Linked DNA regions of Pyrobaculum calidifontis JCM 11548. The protein of the gene in region 4 binds, or shares a complex with, the protein of the main gene of each other region. Links are inferred from orthologs where the notes say so. Each region holds a gene or a part of one and is shown on either strand. Other genes may lie near its edges. The genes, in order: PCAL_RS02995, PCAL_RS11135, rpl4p, PCAL_RS09435 and PCAL_RS08400.

Region 1 (2,762 bases), 1.1 Mb from region 4 along the record:
GGGATTATATTGGGGAAGGCGGTTAATCGGCTTGTGGAAAGGACGGGGCTTGAGAAGGCTTTTGACAAGACTGATGTGGGTAAGGCGTTTAGGGCTGCTGGTGTAGATTTGTCGAATTTGGTGGGCATGTTGGTGACCGCTTTTGTTATTGTGATTGGTATTGTGATTGCATTGGATTATCTTAAGATTGGAGGAGAGGCGGGCAGAATTGTCGCAGATGTGGCTAGGTATTTGCCTAGGCTGATTGGCGGCATTATTCTGCTGAGCGTTGGCATAATTCTCGTTGCCATTCTTACTGACTATATTGGGAAGTTGCTTACTGGCTTGTTCCCCCAGCAGTTTGTGGAGATTGGGGAGATGTTGAGGAACTTGTTGCTGATCGGCCTCGTGGCGTTGATCGTCTCTATCGCGCTGGACTTGATGCTGTTTACTGGTCCGCTTGTCTACCCGCTTATTCTTGGCACCGTCATTATTGGCGCTGGGATATTCATTGGGCACACTATTGTGCGTAACATCGTGGAGGATCACCCAGAGTTCGCTGGGGTGGCTCCGTATGCCAAGTTCTTGGTGTACTTAGTGTTTCTGATGGTGGGTCTTGGGGCTATATTTGCCGAGTTTCCGCAGACCGCGCACGTTGTTCAGAACGTTGCCTGGGGCGTGGCTATTGCGGTGGGCATATTGCTGGCGCCGGTGATATACACGTTGGCTAAGCGAATGGTAGAGGAGGCCAAGAAGTAAGCCCCTTTTTTCACGGTAACTTTTATATAGTTTTATATACTCTCCTCCTATGCATATCGAGATTAGGGACCCGTCTCTGGTGGAGCGTCTCAGGCGTCTTCTCCCGCGGCCAGATGCGCCGTTCGATGATGTGATTGTGAAGCTTCTGGAGCAGCCTTGTAAGCTCAGGATTAGGGAGATTGTGGAGGAGGTCTTTGCCTCTGCTAATCTTGAGGAGAGGGTTGCTAAGGCGGTGGAGCAGGCCGTGTCGCGTAGTGTGGGGGATTTGGAGAGGAGGGTTGTCCACGCTGTGGAGAGGGCTGTCAGAGATTTTCTCCGTAGCTTGCCTGCGGGCGAGCTGGCGGGTGGGGGGTGGGACGCGGTGATTAGGGAGGCGAAGAGGCGCCCGGATGGCTGTCTCACGTTTTCAGAGATTCGCAGGCTTTATGGGAAGAATCTCAACAGTGTGATGTTGAGGAAGAGGGGGTTTGTGCAGAGGGAGAGGGGGCTTTGGTGTCTGCCTAAGGACTAGCGTTTTACTAGGTTTAGCTTGTAGCGTTTTGGCACAACCTCCTTGGGGAGCTCTGCGGCTACTATCTCCACGTTTACTGTCTCCTCGTTGAATGGTGTTGCTCTACCGAAGGCACGCGGCATGATGTTGGGGATTTTTATCCCCTTGTGGGCGGCGGCGTGGATAATGACTAGGCGCTCTACGTCGAGGCCTTTGAACTTGGCGTTGTTTTCTAGGTTTTCGAGGAGTTGGAGGTATCTCTTGGCCACTTTTACGGGCCACTTGGCCACTGGCCACCCCTCCCAGGGCGTTGCGTGGTGGGCCTGCTTCTTTTTGAATGTCTTTATAGGGATTGGTCTCTTTAGCTTTACCACGTCCTCTAGCCACGCCTTTGCCTGTTTAAGAGTCATCCCTTTGATAAACCTGGCCACTTCCACGCTCTTTTTCCATGACATTCTCTGCTCAGGGGCGTAGGCCTTGGCTATCTGCTCTGGGGTTATTCTTACTCCGTACTTCTTAAACACCAGCTCTGCCGCTTGTTCGTCTGTCAGAGAGTAGTGGAAGTGGGGCACGGGGCCCTTGGGAGTGTTGGTTATAAATATTTCTCTGCTCAGCCCCGTGGCGTCTCTACTGGGATTGTGGAGACTCATCAGGGGGGAGCACGGGGTTTTAGCCGCCTTAGCCTCCACAGCCTCTTACATGGTCGCGGGCGGCAGGAGCCTTGAGGCAGTTGCGCTGTTGGCAGTCTCCACGTTTTTAGCTGAGGCGGGGTTGTTTGCCCACAACGACTTGGCCAACTTGGAGGAGGACAGGGTCAATAGGCCGGGGGCTCCTCTGGTGACAGGTGAGGTGGGCTTGGGCGCGGCCAGGGCTGTGGCGTACGGCTCGCTTTCTGCAGGCGCGCTGGCCGCGGCTCTGCTGGGCCTTCTGCCGCTTGTCATCTACTTATCTGCGGCAATCCTCGGCACGGCCTACAACGCCAAGCTGAAGCGCGTGCCCTTTTTGGGCAACTTCATCGTGGCGTTTTTGACCTCTATGACTTATATCTATGGGATGGCGGCGGCTGGGGGCTTTTCGCCTGTGTTGGCGCTCCTCTTTGCCTCTTCGCTTGTGGCAAATTTGGGCAGGGAGTTTGTGAAAACGGCCATTGACGTTGAGGGCGACCTGAGGGCCGGGGTTAGGACCGCCGCCTCTCTGCTGGGGCCGGAGAGGGCCGCCAAGCTGGGGGCGTCTGTGACCGCGCTGTCGGCGGCGATTGGGCTGTGGCTGGTGGCCGCGGCTCTTGACTCGCGGTTGTACATTTTGGCAACTGGCGCCGCGGCGACTTCGGTCTTGCTCCTCTACTTCTCCGCCTCTGCGTGGAGGGGGGCTTGGGAGAGGTACAGGAGGGGCACCCTCGCGGCGTTTGGCGTCACACTAGTGGCGCTGGTCGTGGAGGCTCTATGGCTACTGTCCTAGTGGACTTGGATGGGACGCTCATCCCGCTCGACGCTTGGGAGCCCGTGTTTTTAGAAGTATGCGAGAGGATTGCCCG
Region 2 (2,870 bases), 290 kb from region 4 along the record:
CTTCACAGTCCCATCTTTTGTCTTAACTTCTGAAGTGGCTCTGCCTGACACTATTATGTATATGGGCTGTATAACTTCGCCCCCGCCGAACTTAGGCGCAGCCTGGCCGCCAACTACCAAAGTCTTGTCCACGTTGTGGTGTAGAATTACGCCGAAGTGCTCCAGGTAGTACCTAGATAAGTACCGGCTCACCCACTCGGAAATCCCATCTGCTATGTAGTCTGGGTGCCCTTGGCCCTTCCTCTCCACTATTTCAACAAGCCGCTTGGCCGTCGGAATTTTATCAACTTTCTCTACGACTATCATGAGGACACGTCGATGGCTGAGACATATATAACTTGCGACCCGCGGACCACTATACGGCCATACCGAGTGACTGGTTCTCCACTTCGGTCGAGCTCAGCGGCGTCGTCCAACACTAGGTTCATACAACTGTCGTAGGCGGTCAATACGCCTTTTACGGCAATGCCGCCCTTAAGCCGCGCCACCACCTCCTTGTTTAACATCTTTGTAAGCACTTTAATAGGAGATGGGAGCTTTACTTGTTGCGACGACTTCGACATATTGAGCCTTAAACCCTCCAATATATAAAACTTAGCCCCTTCTCTCGTAAACCAGCAAGTCGTCTATCCACTCCACATGGGCCATTAAGGTCCTTCTGCAACAATACCTAACGACGCCCAGCTCGTCAAGGACACGGCCGGGATGTTCGCCGGCCAGCACCCGCTTTTTAAAAACGGCGTAGAGATGGCCCAGCGGCTTTCCGCAAGTAAAACACCTAACTGGAATAATCATCTATAAGCCTTCTGCCTTTTGCTTCTCGCGTGCTTTATTCCAGGCTTTTTAGGCTCAGTCCTACGGGGATCTCCCTTAAGCATGTAGGGGTCGTACTCCTCGTACAGCTTCTTCAATTCCTCGCTCTGGAAATAAGCTACAAGACCCCTGGCAATGGCGATCCTAGTGGCAATTGCCTGCCCCATATACCCCCCACCTCTCACATTAACCTCAATATCCACCTTCTTAGCCAAATCGCCGGCGAGAATGAGAGGCTCTTGCATCTTGACTCTCGCCATTTCTATCGGCCAAAGCTCAAGGGGATATCCATTAATTCTCACCCGCCCCATCCCCGGCTTAATTATGGCCCTGGCTACCGCAGTTTTCTTCTTCCCTACAGAGATAATGACTCTGGGGTTCTCCTGCAAGATAGAGACCCAAGGCATCTCGCCTTCCATAACCCTATCCGCTGGTTGCTTGTTTTATTTTTTTCGCCCACACCTCCTTGGCCTTGTTCCACTTCTCCCACGCCGCTGGGTCAATACTGCGCCACACCTCTTCAAGTGTCACAAACTGCATGAGCGGCCTAACCCTCAGCTTGGCGGCAGGAACCTCATAGAGGACTAGGCGCCGCCGCTGAATAAAGTCCAGGGGGATCGACATATAGACCCTAAGCCTCTTTAACGCATCACGCCCACTCTCAACTTTCTTGGGCAACATCCCCCTGACAACTCTCTTAAATACCCTATCGGGCCTCCTCGGTATCTTTGGCCCAGCCTTCTCAGGATTGTAGTGAGTCCTCCACTCGCTGATTTTGCGCATGAACCACTCCACTACCATCTTCCTATCCCCCGTCACAACAAGTTTCTCCGCGTTCACCACCACCACCCGAAGCTCAGGCTTAGACAACAGGATTTTGGCCACATATGACGCAAGACGGCCCATTATGTGTCCCTCGGCGTCTATTACTATTTCGCCTTTCTCAGGTATTTGCGAAAGGTCGAGAACTTTTTTGACGATCATATCACTATCTTTACGCCGCTCCCCTTGGGATTCCGCCTAACTAACTCAGGTATTGTCAAAACCTCTCCGCCGGCCTCTACCACCTTCTTCCACGCCTTTGGAGTTACGCTGACGGCCGCTACAACGACACGCTTTTTGAGCTCGCCTCCGCCAAGCAACTTCCCAGGGATTACAACTACGTCTCCATCATTGGCAACTCTATTTAGCTTGCCCACATTGACTACAACTCTACTCCGCCTAGGCCTCTCCACGAGTTCGGCAATGGCCCTCCATATGTTGGCAGAGTTGGCAGTGGCGGCCTTTCTAAGAAATCTGATAAGCATCCTCAACTGCCTATTTGTCGGACCCGTGGGATTAGGAGGCATACCGCCACCCCGAGATGCCCAGTATTTAAAGTTTTGCCTCAGCCTTCCTGCTCAAGGCGTCTAGAAAGTCTTCAAATTTTTTCTTCAATATTCTAAAAGCCTCGCGCAACGCAGTCTCGGCGTCATAATTCCCAAACGACTCAATCCAAAACACATACTTATCCTTTTCCCACTCTACCACGATGCCGCCTCCGCACATCTCTTTGCACGTGGTCGCCTTGTTAAACGTGCACTCTAACGGGTTTTCAAGATTGCGGCACACCTCTTTACACATTTCTCTACACTCCTCTCTCTTCACAACTACCTTGGGATAGTAGTAGTAGCTTGCCAGTGCGGCTTGCCACTTTGCGTGATCTCTGGCTCGGCCGAGTTTCGCATAAGCCTCAACAACCACTGACTGGCCTTCTACAAGTTTTACAATTGGAATATCTTTATATACCGGTGCGACATCTGGTCTATCGGCCACTAGGTCTCCGGCATATACCACCACATCTCCTGTCGCGTTTACTTGGAGAGTAAGCCTAACGGTGCATTCAGAGGGGTCCACGAGGCCCGATTCGCAGTCTTCTATCGGCGGCAGGTCTTTGAGCGGCGTTGTAAGCGGTATAAGGCCAAGTCTGTGCGCCAACATTTCGTCGTACATCACCGACGTATTGTTAACCACAACCACGCTGTCTATGGCTAAGACGGGCAACTCGGAGATGATTA
Region 3 (2,796 bases), 180 kb from region 4 along the record:
CGTTGTTGTAGACGACAGGCCCACTAGCCCGCTTTATGGGAAAGAGGTGGTGAAGGCTGTCACAGTCCTCGACGCGCCTCCTCTTTACGTGGCCGCGGTGAGGCTTTACACCCTGGACCCAACCAACGGCTACAAGGTGGCGGTGGGGGAGGCTTGGGTCTCTGAGCCACCGGCCGACTTGAGGAGAGTTCTCACTTTGCCGGAGAAGTTTGACACTGAGAAGCAGTTGAAGGCGTTGGAGGAGTACAGAGACGTGGCTGTCGACGTGAGAGTCCTCGTGGCTACTCAGCCCAGGCTCTCCGGCATTGGGAAAAAGACGCCCGAGGTCTTGGAAATCCCCGTGGGCGGAGTGCCCAGCATAGACGAGAGGATTAACTTCGCCATATCGCTCCTGGGGAAGACCGTGTCGCCGAAGGACGTCTTTACGCCTGGCCAGCTGGTCGACGTGATTGCGGTCACTAAGGGCAAGGGCTACCAGGGCGTAGTGAAGAGGTTCGGCGTCACTATCCTCCCGAGGTGGCACAAGCACAGGAAGGGCCACAGGCGGACGGGCACCATAGGCCCCCAGGCGCCGGCGCTTATGTTCACTCAGCCCAGGCCGGGCCAGATGGGCTTCCACCAGCGCACTGAGTACAACAAGAGGATTCTAAAGATAGGGGACAACGGCGCCGAGATTACACCCAAGTCTGGCTTTCCGCACTACGGCGTTATAAAGGGGCCGTACATCCTTCTGCAGGGCAGCGTGCCTGGGGCTAGGAAGAGGCTTGTCGTGCTTAGATACCCAGTTAGACCGCCTAAGAAGGCGCCGCCAGCCGCAGAGCCGCAGGTGGTTTGGGTTAGTTCTCAAAGTATTTAAACTGGGCCAATATGGGCGCCGTGGTTAAAGAGTTGTTGAAGTTCAAGCTTCTGGACCTCTCGCCGTACATAAAACCAGCGGAGGAGAGGCCTCCCGAGGCTCTTAAGGTTTATGACGTAAATGGGCAGTACATGGCCGACATAGAGACGCCGATACACTTCTACGAGCCCGTGAGGCCCGACTTGATTAGGAGAGCCTACTTAAGCGCCTTGAGCGCGAGGTTTCAGCCTAAGGGCGTCTACGAGGGCGCTGGCAAAGAACACAGTTGCGAGTCCTTTGGCGTGGGCTTGGGAATTGCGAGAATTCCGAGGTACAAGGGGCATCTCTGGCCGCGTGGCTGCTTTGCCCCTAACACTAGGGGAGGCAGGAGGGCCCACCCGCCGAGGCCTGAGAAGAAGTTGCACGAGGAGATTAACTGGAAGGAGAAGAACTTGGCCATTAGGTCCGCCATAGCGGCCACTGCGTACAAGTCGTGGGTAGCCGCCAGGGGGCACATGGTGGAGAAGGTCCCCTCTCTGCCGCTTGTGGTGTCGGGGGATGCTGAGAAAATTGCTAAGGCCAAGGAGGCGAAGAAGCTCTTCGAGGTGCTGGGCCTCTGGCCCGACGTGGAGAGGGCGGCGGAGGGCGTGAAAATTAGGGCTGGGAAGGGGAAGATGCGCGGCAGGAGGTACAAGGAGCCTAAGAGCGTGTTAGTCGTGGTGTCGGAGCTGGACGTGCCTCTAATAGGCGCCGTTAGGAATTTCCCAGGCGTAGACGTTGTGCCAGTGAGCCACTTAAACATGCTGGTGCTGGCTCCCGGCGGCGTGCCGGGGCGGCTGACCCTCTGGACCGCCACGGCTGTGGAAAGGCTGAAGGGACTGTTCCTATGATCAAGAGGTTTGTCATCACTGAGAAGGCCTTGAGGCTCGCGGAGCGGGAGAACAAGATAACCATAATCGTGGAGAGGACCGCCACTAAGAAGCAGATAGCAGACGAAGTGCAGAGACTCTACAACGTCAAAGTGGAGAAGGTCAACACGCTCATAACGCCGCGCGGGGAGAAGAAGGCATATGTAAAACTCGCCGAGGGCTACAGCGCGATGGACCTATTGACAAAGCTGGGAGTCCTGTAGTCAGTTCGTGGGTTCTACATCACTAGTCAGTACTTAAAACCCACATCACCGACCCCTACTGCCTACGTGTTTTTTACTTTTCTTTTTTCAGTAGGCGGATCCAGGTGGCTATAGACTCGCCGCCGGCGACGTACTTGTTCTTAATGAGGTAGTACTGGGATACCACTTTTGCCTGGACTAGGTACGCGGCGAAGAGGTTTACGAGGACTCTCGCCCCGCCCCTCCTCACGAGGCCCTTTATGTACTCCTCTGGGTAGTCGCGCGCCACTGGGTTTCCGCGCTCTGCGGCCTCTCTTGCGCGGAGCGAGAAGAGGCGGATGCCCACGGTCTTGAGCCACGCGCGGAATTTCTCCACCTCGCTCCTGTAGCCCTTCGCCAAGTCGCTCTCGAGGAAGTGTGGCCAGTACTTCTCAATCTCCTTTAAGACAGACTCCACGTCTAAAAACCTGGGCGTGTATTTAAGCTACGCGGTGTAATACCCCACGGCGATCTTCCTCTTGACCTCGGCGCCGCAGTTGGGGCAGTAAAGAGTGTTTCCCCTCCTCTTCAACAGAGAGCCGCATTTGGGGCACCTGGAGAGCACTACGCCGTATGTGGCCCCCCTCGTGGAGACGACGAGAGGCGGGCCGTAGGTGGAGACCACCTTTGCCCTTATGTAGTCGCCTATGCCGAATTCCCCGTCGGCGAAGAAGTTGGGCAAGACTCCAGTGATTTGGTACTTCATGTCCACGGGGCCCCGCTCCCCCTCTACCGCGAAGCACTTGAGCTGGTACGCCCGGCGCCCCTTGCCCAACACTACGCAATACACCACTGTGCCGGGGGGCGGAAT
Region 4 (2,723 bases):
CTACGCCACTGTGGTATTGAGGGAGGTGGTGAAGCCGGTCGACCCCGCCGCGCATGGGTTCTAAAACATTTATTTTACCGTCTAACTTGGGGCGTGGTAGTGGCACTGCCGGCGGACGAGAGGCCTCCGGTGCCTAAGAAGGACGCGTTGATAGTTTTGGCGGTCCACAGCTACATCCCCTCTCAGGCAAACCCCCGGGCCGAGCTCCTTGAGACAATTTTACAGATCTTGGAGGGGCGCCACGTGTCGCTTACTTTCTCGATGCCTAAGTCCTACTTTGAAAAGGCCGTGAAAGTGATGGGGCTAGACAAACTGGCGGCTAAGTACGGCGCCAAGATAGTGATGCCGCATCAAAGTGCCACATATAGGCTGGAGCTTCAGTCGCCTCTGGGCAACAAGGTCCGCGTAAGAGCCCTCGAGGCAGCCTTCGACGAGTCACTACTGAAGATAGTCGTTGCGATGCCCGTCAGCCACCCCCAGACCATTCTCTACTCCACGATGACCACCGCCGCGTTGCAGATACTGGAGCCGAAAGATTCGCAAAACCTCTACGAGGGGTTCAGGGCCTTGTACAAGTACATCGCAGACATATACAAGCTGGAGAAAAACACCCTCTGCATCGCCGACGGGAAGTACGTCATCGAGGGAGACGGCCCCATCAAGGGCTTCCAGCGCTACTGGGGGGTGCAAGTGGTGGGCGAGAACTGCGCAGAGGTGGACTACGTCGTCGCGAGGGGGCTGGGGGTAGACCCGGGGGACTTGGGCTACCTCTACTTCTACTACGATGGGGCAATACCCAAGATCGACGTTCCAGAGCTCGTCGAGAAGAACCGGCTAAATATTAAACTGACGAGCAACGTTGGCATACTGCTCAGTTGGAAGAAAGGCTGATGATGAAAGCGTTGGTGGAAGAACGGTGACTGACGACGGACGGACTGACGGCCTCCGTGGGAAAAGCTTATAAACTGCGGCTGTAGGGGGTGCTATGGCAAAGCGTGGCGGCAAGAGAACGGTAGGCGTCCCGTATAGGTTCCACGTGACTCCTGGCATATTTATGAACAGCCTAGTCCCCGTGGCTGACAACTCTGGCGCGAAGCTGGTTAGAGTGATAGGCGTCGTTGGCCACTACTCTAAGTCTGTGCATAGGAGAATTCCGGGCGCCGGCGTGGGTGACATGGTGGTAGTTGTGGTGAGGGAGGGGAAGCCCGAGTTGAGGAAGCAGATTTTCAGGGCGATAGTGGTTAGGCAGAGGAGGCCCTACAGGAGGCCGGACGGCACGTGGGTGGCGTTTGAGGACAACGCCGTTGTCATAGTTACGCCCGAGGGAGACCCGAAGGGCTCTGAGATACACGGCCCCGTGGCCATGGAGGCGACGCTTAGGTGGCCCACAATTGCAAACCTAGCCTCCATAGTGGTTTAGTTTCACTCCACTCTCCCCACGCACTTTGTTAAACACAGCATATTTATCTACGCAGAGTCAAAACCACGTGGAAGCGGCTGTGGAGATTTTAATCCCGCGGCTTAGGAGGCTTAGCCCGGCGAAGAGGGCCGCCGCCCTGTACAAGCTGAGGGAGACACTAGACGAGGAGGACTTCAAGTACGTGGCCGCCTTGCTCGCCGTCGACTTGAGCGTCGGGGAAAACCCGAGGCGATGGGTTGCCGTAGACCCCGTCGACGTGGTAGAAGATGTGGAGGAGTTGGCCGAGGACCACTTAGAGGGCCGCGTGGAGACAATTGAAGTGGTAGAAGACGACGAGTATGTGGGAAAGAGAGTTGTGGAGAGGCTATGGAAGTCGACTATTTAATTGAACGCCTCGGCAAATACTTGGGAGGCATAGACGTGGAAAAGGTCAAGGCATCCCTAGTGCAGAGCTCTGACGCCGCGTTTCGGATCTTGGGCCTAGACTCAGAGCCCGTGGACGTCTCCGCCCTAGAGTGTAGGAGGGTAGCCACTTTTCTAGAGGTTTACAAGGAGGAGGAGAAAAGGCTGAGGGCCCTCTACCGCGAGTTAAAGGCCCTCGGCATTTCTCCAAGCGACTTAGAGACGCTTAGGCGCAGGATCAAGGCCGCTAAGAGAAATGTGAAAATATACCGCGATATGGCCAAGAGATGTTCATCGCAGGTCAGTATCTTCACAAGTCAGACCCCAGAGTTGCAATCATCAAAATAGAGAGGGGGAGGGAATTTAAATCCCATCTAGCGGGTAGCTTTGAAACTTTTATCTTGATATGCGTATTGTGACTCATATATACCCCGCCGCCCTGTCTTCTGTACTTCTCCAACACGGGGCTTGTCCTCTGACAAGACCTCGGCCAGGCTACGGTCGGCGAATAGTTGGACCATGAAGTGATATTTGTGCCCCCTTATGCCAGCGTGGCGCGAGGGGGTCACGTCACATGAGATAGCCGAAGACATGTGTAAAGAGGAGGTCGAATTTCGACTCGCGTACGGCGGCCTGCCTCGCAGAGAGCATAGCTGGGCGGTTTTTAAAATGTGGGTACAGCGTTAGGTGCCGAGGGTCCAGGAGGATAGATACTGTCTCTGTTCTTCTGTCATTTCCTCTATCTCTATGCCCATGGTCTTTAGCTTAAGTCTTGCCACTTCGCGGTCGAGCTCGTCGGGGAGCTTGTAGACGTCTGGCGCCAGCTTGTTTTTGACTAAGTACTCAGCCGCCAAGGCTTGGTTTGCAAACGACATGTCCATGACCTCGGACGGGTGGCCTT
Region 5 (2,969 bases), 180 kb from region 4 along the record:
AGACCGTGTCGCCGAAGGACGTCTTTACGCCTGGCCAGCTGGTCGACGTGATTGCGGTCACTAAGGGCAAGGGCTACCAGGGCGTAGTGAAGAGGTTCGGCGTCACTATCCTCCCGAGGTGGCACAAGCACAGGAAGGGCCACAGGCGGACGGGCACCATAGGCCCCCAGGCGCCGGCGCTTATGTTCACTCAGCCCAGGCCGGGCCAGATGGGCTTCCACCAGCGCACTGAGTACAACAAGAGGATTCTAAAGATAGGGGACAACGGCGCCGAGATTACACCCAAGTCTGGCTTTCCGCACTACGGCGTTATAAAGGGGCCGTACATCCTTCTGCAGGGCAGCGTGCCTGGGGCTAGGAAGAGGCTTGTCGTGCTTAGATACCCAGTTAGACCGCCTAAGAAGGCGCCGCCAGCCGCAGAGCCGCAGGTGGTTTGGGTTAGTTCTCAAAGTATTTAAACTGGGCCAATATGGGCGCCGTGGTTAAAGAGTTGTTGAAGTTCAAGCTTCTGGACCTCTCGCCGTACATAAAACCAGCGGAGGAGAGGCCTCCCGAGGCTCTTAAGGTTTATGACGTAAATGGGCAGTACATGGCCGACATAGAGACGCCGATACACTTCTACGAGCCCGTGAGGCCCGACTTGATTAGGAGAGCCTACTTAAGCGCCTTGAGCGCGAGGTTTCAGCCTAAGGGCGTCTACGAGGGCGCTGGCAAAGAACACAGTTGCGAGTCCTTTGGCGTGGGCTTGGGAATTGCGAGAATTCCGAGGTACAAGGGGCATCTCTGGCCGCGTGGCTGCTTTGCCCCTAACACTAGGGGAGGCAGGAGGGCCCACCCGCCGAGGCCTGAGAAGAAGTTGCACGAGGAGATTAACTGGAAGGAGAAGAACTTGGCCATTAGGTCCGCCATAGCGGCCACTGCGTACAAGTCGTGGGTAGCCGCCAGGGGGCACATGGTGGAGAAGGTCCCCTCTCTGCCGCTTGTGGTGTCGGGGGATGCTGAGAAAATTGCTAAGGCCAAGGAGGCGAAGAAGCTCTTCGAGGTGCTGGGCCTCTGGCCCGACGTGGAGAGGGCGGCGGAGGGCGTGAAAATTAGGGCTGGGAAGGGGAAGATGCGCGGCAGGAGGTACAAGGAGCCTAAGAGCGTGTTAGTCGTGGTGTCGGAGCTGGACGTGCCTCTAATAGGCGCCGTTAGGAATTTCCCAGGCGTAGACGTTGTGCCAGTGAGCCACTTAAACATGCTGGTGCTGGCTCCCGGCGGCGTGCCGGGGCGGCTGACCCTCTGGACCGCCACGGCTGTGGAAAGGCTGAAGGGACTGTTCCTATGATCAAGAGGTTTGTCATCACTGAGAAGGCCTTGAGGCTCGCGGAGCGGGAGAACAAGATAACCATAATCGTGGAGAGGACCGCCACTAAGAAGCAGATAGCAGACGAAGTGCAGAGACTCTACAACGTCAAAGTGGAGAAGGTCAACACGCTCATAACGCCGCGCGGGGAGAAGAAGGCATATGTAAAACTCGCCGAGGGCTACAGCGCGATGGACCTATTGACAAAGCTGGGAGTCCTGTAGTCAGTTCGTGGGTTCTACATCACTAGTCAGTACTTAAAACCCACATCACCGACCCCTACTGCCTACGTGTTTTTTACTTTTCTTTTTTCAGTAGGCGGATCCAGGTGGCTATAGACTCGCCGCCGGCGACGTACTTGTTCTTAATGAGGTAGTACTGGGATACCACTTTTGCCTGGACTAGGTACGCGGCGAAGAGGTTTACGAGGACTCTCGCCCCGCCCCTCCTCACGAGGCCCTTTATGTACTCCTCTGGGTAGTCGCGCGCCACTGGGTTTCCGCGCTCTGCGGCCTCTCTTGCGCGGAGCGAGAAGAGGCGGATGCCCACGGTCTTGAGCCACGCGCGGAATTTCTCCACCTCGCTCCTGTAGCCCTTCGCCAAGTCGCTCTCGAGGAAGTGTGGCCAGTACTTCTCAATCTCCTTTAAGACAGACTCCACGTCTAAAAACCTGGGCGTGTATTTAAGCTACGCGGTGTAATACCCCACGGCGATCTTCCTCTTGACCTCGGCGCCGCAGTTGGGGCAGTAAAGAGTGTTTCCCCTCCTCTTCAACAGAGAGCCGCATTTGGGGCACCTGGAGAGCACTACGCCGTATGTGGCCCCCCTCGTGGAGACGACGAGAGGCGGGCCGTAGGTGGAGACCACCTTTGCCCTTATGTAGTCGCCTATGCCGAATTCCCCGTCGGCGAAGAAGTTGGGCAAGACTCCAGTGATTTGGTACTTCATGTCCACGGGGCCCCGCTCCCCCTCTACCGCGAAGCACTTGAGCTGGTACGCCCGGCGCCCCTTGCCCAACACTACGCAATACACCACTGTGCCGGGGGGCGGAATGGGGGGTTCGCGGAAGGGCTTCACCACGGCTAGGTGCGCCTTGGGGTCGTAGGCCGCCGTGCCCGTGGCCGAGGCCATGTACTTGTAGCTGTTGAGGTAGGCCGCTCCCCTAACCTCAAACTCCTCCGCATAAGCCACAGTCTCTCCTGGCGTAACTACCTTCTTCACGTGGGGCAAAGCTCCTCAGTATATATTTTTTTAAACTGCCTTCAACATGCGCCGTGTACATCGGCCTGTCCTTTAAATTCCACGACAGAGGGGAGGTGGAGAAGTTCCTCGCCTTCCTAGAGCGGCACCTCGACGTTGAATACCTCGTGGACGTCCGGCTTACACACGTCTACGTACAACTGCAGGGCGACGAGAAGAAGCTCGAGGAAGCCGCGGCCCTCGTGAAAAGCCTGGCCGGCCTGGCGCGCCGGGGGAGAGAGCGGAGACGAGTGCCCCTCCTAGTCCTCTTCAGAGACGTGGAGCTCGCCAGGCCCATACCCCCCGACGTAATCGCCGACGCGTTAACGCTGAGGGGCTACCCCTCGGCCGTGAAAGGCTCTGCACTGGAGACAACGGCGGAGTA

Evidence for each region.
Region 1: PCAL_RS09435 (region 4) and PCAL_RS02995 share a complex: the UniProt entries of both Methanocaldococcus jannaschii proteins name them as parts of the 50S ribosomal subunit. The link is inferred for Pyrobaculum calidifontis JCM 11548 from one-to-one orthologs.
Region 2: PCAL_RS09435 (region 4) and PCAL_RS11135 share a complex: the UniProt entries of both Methanocaldococcus jannaschii proteins name them as parts of the 50S ribosomal subunit. The link is inferred for Pyrobaculum calidifontis JCM 11548 from one-to-one orthologs.
Region 3: PCAL_RS09435 (region 4) and rpl4p share a complex: the UniProt entries of both Methanocaldococcus jannaschii proteins name them as parts of the 50S ribosomal subunit. The link is inferred for Pyrobaculum calidifontis JCM 11548 from one-to-one orthologs.
Region 5: PCAL_RS09435 (region 4) and PCAL_RS08400 share a complex: the UniProt entries of both Methanocaldococcus jannaschii proteins name them as parts of the 50S ribosomal subunit. The link is inferred for Pyrobaculum calidifontis JCM 11548 from one-to-one orthologs.

The regions. Positions count from the first base shown.
Region 1 is NC_009073.1:527,635-530,396, reverse strand. Bases 24-2,762 are described here. They hold PCAL_RS02995 (50S ribosomal protein L22), read right to left. Parts: upstream 1,801-2,762; coding sequence 1,246-1,800; downstream 24-1,245. Other genes in these bases: PCAL_RS02985 (HAD family hydrolase), read left to right, coding at 2,671-2,762; PCAL_RS02990 (geranylgeranylglycerol-phosphate geranylgeranyltransferase), read left to right, coding at 1,859-2,686; PCAL_RS03000 (hypothetical protein), read left to right, coding at 788-1,249; PCAL_RS03005 (mechanosensitive ion channel family protein), read left to right, coding at 24-738. Outside these bases: more of PCAL_RS03005, read left to right, coding at 1-23. UniProt on the Methanocaldococcus jannaschii protein: This protein binds specifically to 23S rRNA. It makes multiple contacts with different domains of the 23S rRNA in the assembled 50S subunit and ribosome.
Region 2 is NC_009073.1:1,945,531-1,948,400, reverse strand. What follows is about bases 18-2,864. They hold PCAL_RS11135 (50S ribosomal protein L13), read right to left. Parts: upstream 1,798-2,864; coding sequence 1,237-1,797; downstream 18-1,236. Other genes in these bases: PCAL_RS11125 (DNA-directed RNA polymerase subunit D), read right to left, coding at 2,188-2,864; PCAL_RS11130 (50S ribosomal protein L18e), read right to left, coding at 1,794-2,162; PCAL_RS11140 (30S ribosomal protein S9), read right to left, coding at 792-1,232; PCAL_RS11145 (DNA-directed RNA polymerase subunit N), read right to left, coding at 595-795; PCAL_RS11150 (U6 snRNA-associated Sm-like protein LSm6), read right to left, coding at 303-563. Outside these bases: more of PCAL_RS11155, read right to left, coding at 1-17; more of PCAL_RS11125, read right to left, coding at 2,865-2,870. UniProt on the Methanocaldococcus jannaschii protein: This protein is one of the early assembly proteins of the 50S ribosomal subunit, although it is not seen to bind rRNA by itself. It is important during the early stages of 50S assembly.
Region 3 is NC_009073.1:1,472,458-1,475,253, forward strand. The notes cover bases 24-2,796. They hold rpl4p (50S ribosomal protein L4), read left to right. Parts: upstream 24-867; coding sequence 868-1,725; downstream 1,726-2,796. Other genes in these bases: rpl3p (50S ribosomal protein L3), read left to right, coding at 24-856; PCAL_RS08400 (50S ribosomal protein L23), read left to right, coding at 1,722-1,967; PCAL_RS08405 (hypothetical protein), read right to left, coding at 2,041-2,403; PCAL_RS08410 (exosome complex RNA-binding protein Csl4), read right to left, coding at 2,431-2,796. Also shown: more of rpl3p, read left to right, coding at 1-23. UniProt on the Methanocaldococcus jannaschii protein: One of the primary rRNA binding proteins, this protein initially binds near the 5'-end of the 23S rRNA. It is important during the early stages of 50S assembly.
Region 4 is NC_009073.1:1,653,973-1,656,695, forward strand. The notes cover bases 3-2,702. They hold PCAL_RS09435 (50S ribosomal protein L14), read left to right. Parts: upstream 3-985; coding sequence 986-1,420; downstream 1,421-2,702. Other genes in these bases: truD (tRNA pseudouridine(13) synthase TruD), read left to right, coding at 3-64; PCAL_RS09430 (DUF362 domain-containing protein), read left to right, coding at 94-891; PCAL_RS09440 (hypothetical protein), read left to right, coding at 1,488-1,805; PCAL_RS09445 (hypothetical protein), read left to right, coding at 1,787-2,170; ahcY (adenosylhomocysteinase), read right to left, coding at 2,506-2,702. Outside these bases: more of truD, read left to right, coding at 1-2; more of ahcY, read right to left, coding at 2,703-2,723. UniProt on the Methanocaldococcus jannaschii protein: Binds to 23S rRNA. Forms part of two intersubunit bridges in the 70S ribosome.
Region 5 is NC_009073.1:1,472,856-1,475,824, forward strand. The notes cover bases 1-2,946. They hold PCAL_RS08400 (50S ribosomal protein L23), read left to right. Parts: upstream 1-1,323; coding sequence 1,324-1,569; downstream 1,570-2,946. Other genes in these bases: rpl3p (50S ribosomal protein L3), read left to right, coding at 1-458; rpl4p (50S ribosomal protein L4), read left to right, coding at 470-1,327; PCAL_RS08405 (hypothetical protein), read right to left, coding at 1,643-2,005; PCAL_RS08410 (exosome complex RNA-binding protein Csl4), read right to left, coding at 2,033-2,566; PCAL_RS08415 (DUF2067 family protein), read left to right, coding at 2,620-2,946. Also shown: more of PCAL_RS08415, read left to right, coding at 2,947-2,969. UniProt on the Methanocaldococcus jannaschii protein: Binds to 23S rRNA. One of the proteins that surrounds the polypeptide exit tunnel on the outside of the ribosome.